2 regions of the Collinsella sp. CLA-AA-H302 genome follow, and region 1 is predicted to be linked to the other one. Evidence: riboswitches for the same ligand, from Rfam matches in the RefSeq annotation. Region 1 holds a riboswitch; the other holds the start of a gene.
What was found. A riboswitch is a leader RNA that binds a small molecule or an ion and turns the genes downstream of it on or off. The one in region 1 is predicted to bind thiamine pyrophosphate.

Region 1 (4,692 bases):
CGACGACGCCGTCGGGATTAAAGGCATCGATCATCTTGAGAAACATGTTCAAAAAGCCAAAGATCGCGTTGGTGGGGCGACCGTCCGGCGCGTTCATGGTCGGCGGCACGGCGTGGAAGGCGCGGTGCATGAGCGAGTTGCCGTCGATGACGGCAAAGGTGCGGCGCTTGTCAGACATATTGAATACCTCGCTTTGGGCTGGGCACGGTTTGCTCACACCAGTTTACACGCTCCCCGCCCCGCGGCCACCGCACATCAAGCTCCGCCGCCACCGCGCGCCCGCGCGTGATACGATGGCTCACGGTACATCAACCAGCACGATCGATCCGAAAGGAGCCTGCGTCATGGAGCGTCCCTGCGCATGGAAAAAGTACACGCCACAGCAAATCGAGGAGCTCGAGGAGCTTTGCCGCGGCTATAAGCAGTTTTTGAGTGAGAACAAGACCGAGCGCCTGTGCGTCAAGGCCGGCATCAAGATGGCCAAGGAGGCGGGCTACGTCGACCTGGAGACCGTGATCGCCGAGGGCCGCGAGCTCAAGGCAGGCGACAAGGTGTACGCCGCCAACCACGGCAAGGACCTTATGCTTGTCAACCTTGGCACCGCCCCGCTCGAGCAGGGCTTTAACATCCTGGGCGCCCACGTGGATTCGCCACGCCTGGACCTCAAGCAGAACCCTGCCTTCGAGGCCGGCGACATGGCCTACCTCGACACGCACTACTACGGCGGCGTCAAGAGCTACCACTGGGTGGCCTCCCCGCTTGCACTCGTGGGCGTCATCTGCAAAAAGGACGGTACCACCGTCGACATCAACATCGGCGACAAGGCAGACGACCCGGTCTTTACCATCTCCGACCTTCTGATCCACCTCTCGAGCGAGCAGATGGCCAAGCCCGCCAAGGACGCCGTCGACGCCGAGATCCTCGACGTGATCGTGGGAGGCCGCCCCGTCAAGTTTGACGAGGACGACAAGGACGCCCCCAAGGAGCCCGTCAAGCAGATGTTCCTGGATATCCTCAAGGAACAGTACGACGTCGAGGAGGAGGACTTCCTCTCCGCCGAGATCGAGGTCGTGCCCGCCGGCCCCGCCCGCGACATGGGCCTCGACCGCTCCATGATTTTGGGCTATGGCCACGACGACCGCGTATGCGCCTACCCCTCCATGCTCGCCCAGATCGATGTGGCCAATGTCGAGCGCACGAGCATCACGCTCATCGTCGACAAGGAGGAGATCGGCTCCGTGGGCGCCACTGGCATGACGAGCCGCTTCTTCGAGAACACCGTCGCCGAGATCATGACGCTCGCCGGCGAGGACAGCCCGCTGGCCCTGCGCCGCTCGCTTGCCCGCAGCCGCATGCTCTCCTCCGACGTGTCCGCCGGCTTCGACCCGGGCTACGCCGGCAAGTTCGAGACCAAGAACGCTGCCTTTATGGGTCGCGGCCTGTGCTTTAACAAGTACACGGGCAGCCGCGGCAAGGGCGGCTCCAACGACGCCGACGCCGAGTACGTGGCCCTCATCCGCGACATCATGGACGAGGCGGGCGTGGACTTCCAGACCTGCGAGCTCGGCCGCGTCAACGCGGGCGGCGGCGGCACCATCGCCTACATCATGGCCGAGTACGGCATGAACGTCATCGACTCCGGCGTTGCCGTCTTGTCCATGCACGCCCTGTGGGAGGTCGCCAACAAGGCCGATATCTACGAGGCCTATCGCGGCTACAAGGCCTTCATCGAGCGCGCCTAACCAACCCTCCATCAGTTGCGGTGAAATACGGACTAAACTGGCCCATAAACGGCCAAAACAGACCGTATTCCACCGCAACTTCCTTTTTGGCAGAGGAGAGTTCATGCTCCAGGTCATCGTTTCACCCGCCAAGCAAATGCGCGCGGCACAAGATGCTTTTGAAGTTCAGGGGATTCCGCCCTTTGCGCGCGAGACCGCCCAGCTGCACCATGCGCTCTTGGACATCGAACGAACCGAAGGCGACAGCGGCCTACAAGCTCTGTGGAACGTCAGCGACAAGCTGCTGGCCCCTTGTCTCGACATTTTGCATGAGTTCGAGCCCATCTTGGGAAACGGCGATCTTGCCGATTCCGGTATCGCGCGCCGCATCTCCCCTGCCATCATGTCCTATCACGGCATTCAATACCAGAGCATGGCGCCCGAGGTGATGGATTCCGCGCAGCTCGCATGGCTGCAAGACCATCTGTGGATCCTCTCGGGCCTTTACGGATGCGTACGCCCCTTTCATGCCGTCGAACCGTATCGGCTGGAAATGGGCGCAAAGCTCGCCGTTGACGATGCCCGAGACCTCTACGCGTTTTGGAGCGACAAGCTCGCGCGGGCTATCGCCCCGGCAGGCTCAAACACCACGATCGTCAACCTCGCCAGCGTAGAGTATGCCAAAGCCGTTCTGCCCCACCTCGCGGGCGACGCCACGGCCGTCACATGCCTCTTTGGCGAGGGTATCCGCAACGGGAAGCCCATCCAACGGTCGACCGCCAGCAAAAAGGCGCGCGGCTCCATGGTGCGGTGGATGGCAGAAAACAAGCTCGAGGATGCAAGCGGACTTACCGCATTCGACGTTGGTTATCGTCACTTTCCCGAGCTTTCAAACGAAAACACCCTGGTTTTCATGAACGCGCAGGTACAATAGGCCCGCCGTTTCCAACCCCACCCAGTTACTCCGCCAAGCCATCGGCCTTTGCAATCTCGCTCGTCGAGCCATCTTGGTAGGTAACCTTAACGTGCTCCACCTCGGACGCCGCAGCGCCCGCCGGGGGCTCCAGACGCCATTCCGTCAGCGCGATATCCATCGTCGTGGGGACGTCTCCTTGATCTTTGAGCTTCACCGTCAGCGTTTTGAGCGCCGCATCAAACGTCACACGTTCGATTTCCTCACCAGGAATAGACCCACCGCTCAGCTGCAATTGCACAAACTCATCGCGCGGATACCAATAATCGCCCGGCGCGGCAACGGTATTGTCGCCCGCGACCTTCACCGTCATTATCGGTAGGCCATCATCGGCCTCGAACTCCCATGCAGCGCCGCCGCGACCACCAAACGTCCAAATACAAAAGGCAATCACCAGCACGGCAAGCACCGCAAAACCAATCGCAACAAGGCCATGGTGCGCACGGCTTTCCTCGGCCGATACATCCCATTGCGTCTCTCGATATAGATGCTTGTCTTCCATGTTCGCCTCCCCACAGGCACGCTCGTTGGCCCAATCGTACCCATTCAGGCTATACTTGAGCCCATGACATAACGGGGAGCTTGCAGGACAAGACGGCAGGCTGAGATTGGGCGCGCCCGCCCTGACCCGCAAACCTGATATGGGTAATGCCAACGAAGGGAGCCGTGCCAATGAGCACACAGACCGAGCCCAAGCTCGTCACGCAAATCGACTTCGCCCGCGCCGGGCAAATCACACCGCAGATGGAGGAGGTCGCCGAGCGCGAGCATCGCGACCCCGAGTACATTCGTGAGCGTGTTGCCGACGGCCGCATCGCCATTCCCGCCAACATCGTGCACATCAAAAAGGGCATGCGTGCCTTTGGCGTCGGCGAGGGTCTGTCCACTAAGGTCAACGTCAACCTGGGCATCTCGGGCGACAAGGCCGATGCCGCCGAGGAATGGAAGAAGGTCAAGATCGCCGAGGACTACGGCGCCGACGCCATCATGGACCTCTCCAACTCGGGCAAGACGCGCAAGTTCCGCCAGCAGCTCATCGACGAGACGCCGCTCATGGTGGGCACGGTGCCCATGTACGACGCCATCGGCTATATGGAAAAGCCGCTGGTCAAGCTTACCAAGGACGACCTGCTCGAGGTCGTGCGCGCGCACGCCGAGGACGGCGTGGACTTTATGACCATCCACTGCGGCATCAACAAATCGGTCATCAAGACCTTTAAGGAGACCGGCCGCCTCATGAACATCGTCAGCCGCGGCGGCTCGCTGCTGTTTGGCTGGATGGAGGTCACCGGCAACGAGAACCCCTTCTACGAGTTCTACGACGAGGTGCTCGAGATCTGCCACGAGTACGACGTGACGATCTCGCTCGGCGACTCCTGCCGCCCGGGCTGCCTCTACGATTCCAACGACGCCACCGAGACCGCCGAGATGATCGAGCTGGGCAAGCTGTGCAAACGTGCTTGGGCAGCCGGCGTCCAGGTCATGGTCGAGGGCCCGGGCCACATGGCGCTCGACGAGATCGCCGCCAATATGAAGCTGCAGAAGCGCCTGTGCCACAACGCCCCGTTCTATGTGCTCGGGCCCCTGGTGACCGATATCGGCGTGGGCTACGACCACATCACCGCTGCCATCGGCGGCGCTATCTCTGCCAGCTCCGGCGCCGACTTCCTGTGCTACGTGACGCCGGCCGAGCACCTGTGCCTGCCCAACGCCCAGGACGTGCTCGATGGCCTTATGGCCACCAAGATCGCCGCGCACGCCGCCGACATCGCCAAGAAGGTACCGCACGCCCGCGATGCCGATGACCGCATGGGCCAGGCGCGCCGCAAGCTCGACTGGGAAGAGATGTGGAAGTGGGCGCTCGATCCGGTCACGAGCCGCAAGCGCTACGAGGAATCTCCCGCCGCCACCGAGGGCACCTGCACCATGTGCGGCAAGATGTGCGCCGTTCGCACCGTCAACAAGGTGTTCGAAGGCACGACGATCGACCTCGGCATG
Region 2 (4,692 bases), on a different contig from region 1:
CGTTGTTGGGTTACTTTGCCGGCTAATGTTCGCTGTTGATAACTGCTGAGTAGTATAAACAACAGTACAAAACTATATAGGGGTGCCCATACTATGGGTGACAATTATTTGCCAAGCGGTAACACGACGATGCGATGTTCGATGAAAATGCGACTGAGACGATATATGTTGACGGGTATACTTGTCCCGTTTAAAAACGCAGAAACGGGGATGATCGCATGACGCAGCCAGATACGACGCGCACGGTGGGGCTCGCGCTCGAGGGAGGCGGCTACCGCGGGATGTATACGGCGGGCGTGCTCGACGTATGGATGGAGCGCGGCTTAACTTGCGACCATATGGTGGGTGTCTCGGCGGGCGCGGCATTTGGCTACAACTTTAAATCGCGCCAGATCGGCCGTGCCATTCGCTACAACAAGGCCTATTGCGCCGACAAGCGCTATGCGAGTGTAACGAGCTGGTTGCGAACAGGGGACATGTTCAATGCCGATTTTGCCTATCACGAGGTGCCCGTCGAGCGCGATCCCATCGACCTGGAGACATATCGTGCCTGCCCCATGCGGTTTACGTGCGTGTGTACCGATATCGAGACGGGCAAGGCCGTCTATCACGATCTGCCGTATGGCGACGAGCGCGATATCGAGTGGATCCGGGCGTCGTCGGCGATTCCTGTGGCGACGCGTCCCGTCGCCATTGAGGGGCGTAAGTACCTGGATGGCGGCGTGGCTGATTCCATTCCCAGCGCTTGGCTGTTTGCACAGGGGTATGACCGCAACGTGGTGGTGCTGACGCAGCCGGCGGGCTTTGTAAAGCAGCCCAATAGCGTGATGCCCATGCTGCGTCGCGTGTTTCGTCACTACCCGGCGTTTGTTGCGGCGCTTGAGCATCGGCATGAGGTCTACAATGCCACGCTCGATGACCTGGCACGTCGCGAGGCTGCCGGCGAGATCTTTGTGGTGCGGCCGAGCGAATCGGTGAAGGTGCCGTCGCTGTGTCGCGAACCGGATGAGCTCGAGCGCATCTACCAGATCGGTCGCCACGATGCGGAGGCGACGTTGCCCGCGCTGGAGGCCTACCTAGCGGGGTAAGGGCCGCATGCGGAAAGCGCATCCCAGAATGGACGTCCAAACTGGGATGCGCTTTCCGTTGCTGAAGATATGAGGCCGCGGAGCAGCTGCTCGGCCTATGTCTATGCCTGCTGCCAGGTGTCGACGAGCTCCTTGGCTGCGGCGTGGGGGTCGTCGGCACTGCAGACGGCGCTCACCACGAAAAAGCCGTCGACGCCGGTGGCCTTGAGCTGCGGCAAGTCGGCTGTCTTAACGCCGCCGCCCACCACGATGGGCACGGGGCTTGCCGCATGGAGGGCTGCCAGGTCCTTAAAGCTTTTGGTGATGATGGAGCCGTCGGCCGCGCGTCCGCAGTCGCGCTTGGTCTCGGTCTCGTGGAGCGGGCCGATGCCCAGGTAGTCGACCAGGCTCATGTCGGCGGTCTTGACGTACTCGAGCATCTCCTCGCAACGGGCCGAAAGACCCACGATGGCATCGGGGCCCAGCAGCTTGCGACAGACCTCGACGGGGATGTCGCTCTGACCCACGTGCACGCCGTCGACAGCGATGCCCTGCTCGCGCACGGCGAGCACGCAGTCAAGGCGGTCGTCAATCAGCAAGGCGACCTGACCGGTCTTGCCGGCCTGAGCGATAGCCTGTGCGGCGTCGTCGGTCAGCGCGATGATCTCGCGGGCACTTGCCACCTTGGAGCGCACCTGGATGCAGGTAAAGCCGGCGTCGAGTGCCTGGGCCACTACATCGCCCACGGGGCGCCCGAGCGTGTTTTCGGGGCCGAGTACCAGATAGGCCGAGATATCAAGGTTGTCGCGGATGCTCATCGTGCTTCCTCCTGTTTCTTGATCTGTGCTTCCATGCGCTCGAGTTTGCCGGTCATGGTGTCGGTAAATCCGGGTCGAATATCGGCTTTGAGCACGACTTCGGTGCGGATGCCCTTGCTCGCTAACACAAAGGTTGCGTCGCGCACGACCTGCATGACCTCGTCCCAGTCGCCCTCGATCTCGGTGAACATCGAGGTGGTGCGGTTGGGAAGGCCGCTCTCGCGAATGACGCGCACGACCTCAGCGACCTCGGCGGACAGTTCATCGCCGGTGCCACACGGGGCGATGGCCACGGCGACGAGCGTGTTCATGCCGGCGTTGGTTGCGGGCTCGGACATGGCTTATGCCTCCTCGAGCTCGAGTCGGTTATCGGCGATGTCCTGGGCGGTTGCGCGGTAGAGCTCGTCGATAAAGGCGACCTTAAAGCTTGCCGGGGCATCGGCGACAGCGGCGGCACGCGTGCCGGCTACGTTGTAGACGGCGGTGCCGCAGACGGCTGCCGTAAACGGATCGGCAGCGCAGGCGTACACGGCTAGCACGCCGCCCTGCGAGCAACCGCAGCCGGTGATCTTGGACATGAGCGGGCTGCCGCCGTGGGACTTGGCCACGGTCGTGCCGTCGGTAATCAGGTCGACCTCGCCCGAGACCACGACGGCGCCGCCAGTGTAGCGAGCGAGCGCCACGGCGGCATCGCGGGCGGCGTCGACCGTGTCGGTGGTATCGACACCGCGCACGCGGCTCAGGTCGGCCGCCTCGCCCTCAAGACCCCACAGGCCGGCGAGCGCAATGATCTCGGAGGCGTTGCCGCGCACGATGGCGGGCTTGTACTGCTTGAGTTCGCTTACCAGTTGGGTGCGCAGGCTTCCGATGCCCAGGCCCACCGGATCGAGCACCCAGGGCTTGCCGGCGTCGTGTGCTGCCTTGGCCGCGCGGGGGATCGTCTGCTCGTAGATGGGGAAGAGCGTTCCCATGTTCAGATAAATGGCGCCGCCGCCGGCAACAAGTGCCTCGCCCTCGTCGGGAAGATAGACCATAGCGGCCGAACCGCCCACGGCGAGCTGCGCGTTGGCGACAAAGTCAATCGTCACCGTATTGGTGATGGAGCCTGCCATCGGGTTGGTGGCGCGAATCTCCTCCACGGCCTTGACCACGTTTTGCTTGAGTTGTTCCGAATCGATCACTGCACATGCCTCCTTGGCACAGAAAAGGGGCGCTGTGCATAGACAGCGCCCCTCAAAAGGCGGCATGCTCCCTACGCCAGCATTAACTGACAGGTTCAAAGGATTGGGCCCCATGCCCTCTCAGCCTTGTGGTTTGCACCGCCGGCACTCCCGCATCGAATCTGTTGTTCCCTATACTAGCGCATCGGTACAATAGATGGGGCTGAGACGAATGGGGGAGTCTATGATCAAGCTTGTGCTGACCGATATGGACGATACGCTGATTCCAGCTGGGCATGACGGCGCCAGCGACTATGCCATCGAGGGCATTCATGCCATGCAGGCGGCGGGTCTGCACTTTGGCCCGGTTTCGGGCCGTCAGCCGTCCGCGATGGGCTGGATGTTCAATAATCGTACCGAGTGTTTTTCGACCGGCGCATTCTGCAACGGCCAGGTTATGTTTGTCGATGGCGAAGTGGTTGCCTCGCGCGCGACCGATAACGATGCGCTCATGCGTCTTGCCGCCTATCTGGAAGAAGAAACCGACGATACGTATCTGAAGGTCTATAGCTTAGGCGATGACTTTTGGGGCAACGATGCCTATTGCGTGACGCGCGATTCCGAGCGCGTACGCCGCGCTATGGAGTCGGGCGGCAATGCGTGGCTCAAAGGCGAAGAGGCCCCGTGCCGCCCTGTCGTCGATGACACGCCGGTGTTCAAAGCGAATATCTGGAGTGCCCGTTCGCGCGAGGAGCTCGTGGAGCTACGCGAGCGCGTTGCCGTTGAGGTGCCGGAGCTCTCGCTTGTGTTTCCCAACAACCGTGTGCGCCTGTTCGACATCCTTCCGGCTGGTTGGGACAAGGGCTGCGCTGCACTGGAGTTGGCGCGCGCCTTGGGCCTGACGCCCGACGAGGTGGCGGTATTCGGCGATTCCGATAACGATTTGCCCATGATCGATGCCGTTCCCAATTCCGTTGCAGTCGCCAATGCCAACGAGGCCGTCACGGCTGCCGCGCGCTGGCATATCGGCGCTGCGGCAGATGATGCGGTTGCCGGGGCTCTGCATCAGATTGCCGCCTGCGCCGCGACGGGGGAGATGCCGTCGTTTATGCGTCAGGTGGACGCGACGGGTCTCGACGTCACGAACGTCTAGGGAGAAAGCCATGAAACTCCAGCAGCTCAGGTACGTGGTAAAAGTTGCCGAATGTGGCAGCATCACCGAGGCCTCGCGCCGGCTCTTTGTGTCGCAGCCTTCGATTACCGCGTCGATCCGCGATCTCGAAAACGAGATGGGTGTGCACATCTTTGAGCGCACCAACAAGGGCGTCATTGTGTCCGAGGAGGGCGAGACCTTCTTGGGCTACGCGCGCCAGGTGCTCGATCAGGCCGACCTGCTCGAGGACAAGTACAAAGGAGCATCCGAGCAGGTGCCGCATTTTAGCGTGAGCTGCCAGCACTATTCCTTTGCCGTCAACGCATTTGTCGATGTGATCCGCGAATTCGATGCCGCACGCTACGACTTTACCCTGCGCGAGGAGCAGACCCACGAGATTATCGAGGATGTCGCGCACATGAAAAGCGAGCTGGGCATCTTGTACTTATCCGAGCACAACCGTGAGGTCATCGAGCGTATGCTCACTGCCAATG

Region 2: another riboswitch for thiamine pyrophosphate. It lies ahead of thiM (hydroxyethylthiazole kinase); the one in region 1 lies ahead of thiC (phosphomethylpyrimidine synthase ThiC).

Annotation. Positions count from the first base shown of each region.
Region 1 is NZ_JBBNJW010000001.1:292,216-296,907, forward strand. It holds gene polA (DNA polymerase I) at 1-178, opposite strand, end outside; gene AAAV21_RS01210 (aminopeptidase) at 345-1,742, shown strand; gene AAAV21_RS01215 (YaaA family protein) at 1,846-2,655, shown strand; gene AAAV21_RS01220 (hypothetical protein) at 2,681-3,196, opposite strand; TPP riboswitch at 3,259-3,375, shown strand; gene thiC (phosphomethylpyrimidine synthase ThiC) at 3,367-4,692, shown strand, end outside.
Region 2 is NZ_JBBNJW010000002.1:205,014-209,705, forward strand. It holds gene AAAV21_RS02185 (patatin family protein) at 219-1,088, shown strand; gene AAAV21_RS02190 (thiamine phosphate synthase) at 1,190-1,885, opposite strand; gene AAAV21_RS02195 (thiamine-binding protein) at 1,882-2,223, opposite strand; gene thiM (hydroxyethylthiazole kinase) at 2,227-3,066, opposite strand; TPP riboswitch at 3,118-3,228, opposite strand; gene AAAV21_RS02205 (HAD family hydrolase) at 3,290-4,198, shown strand; gene AAAV21_RS02210 (LysR family transcriptional regulator) at 4,209-4,692, shown strand, end outside.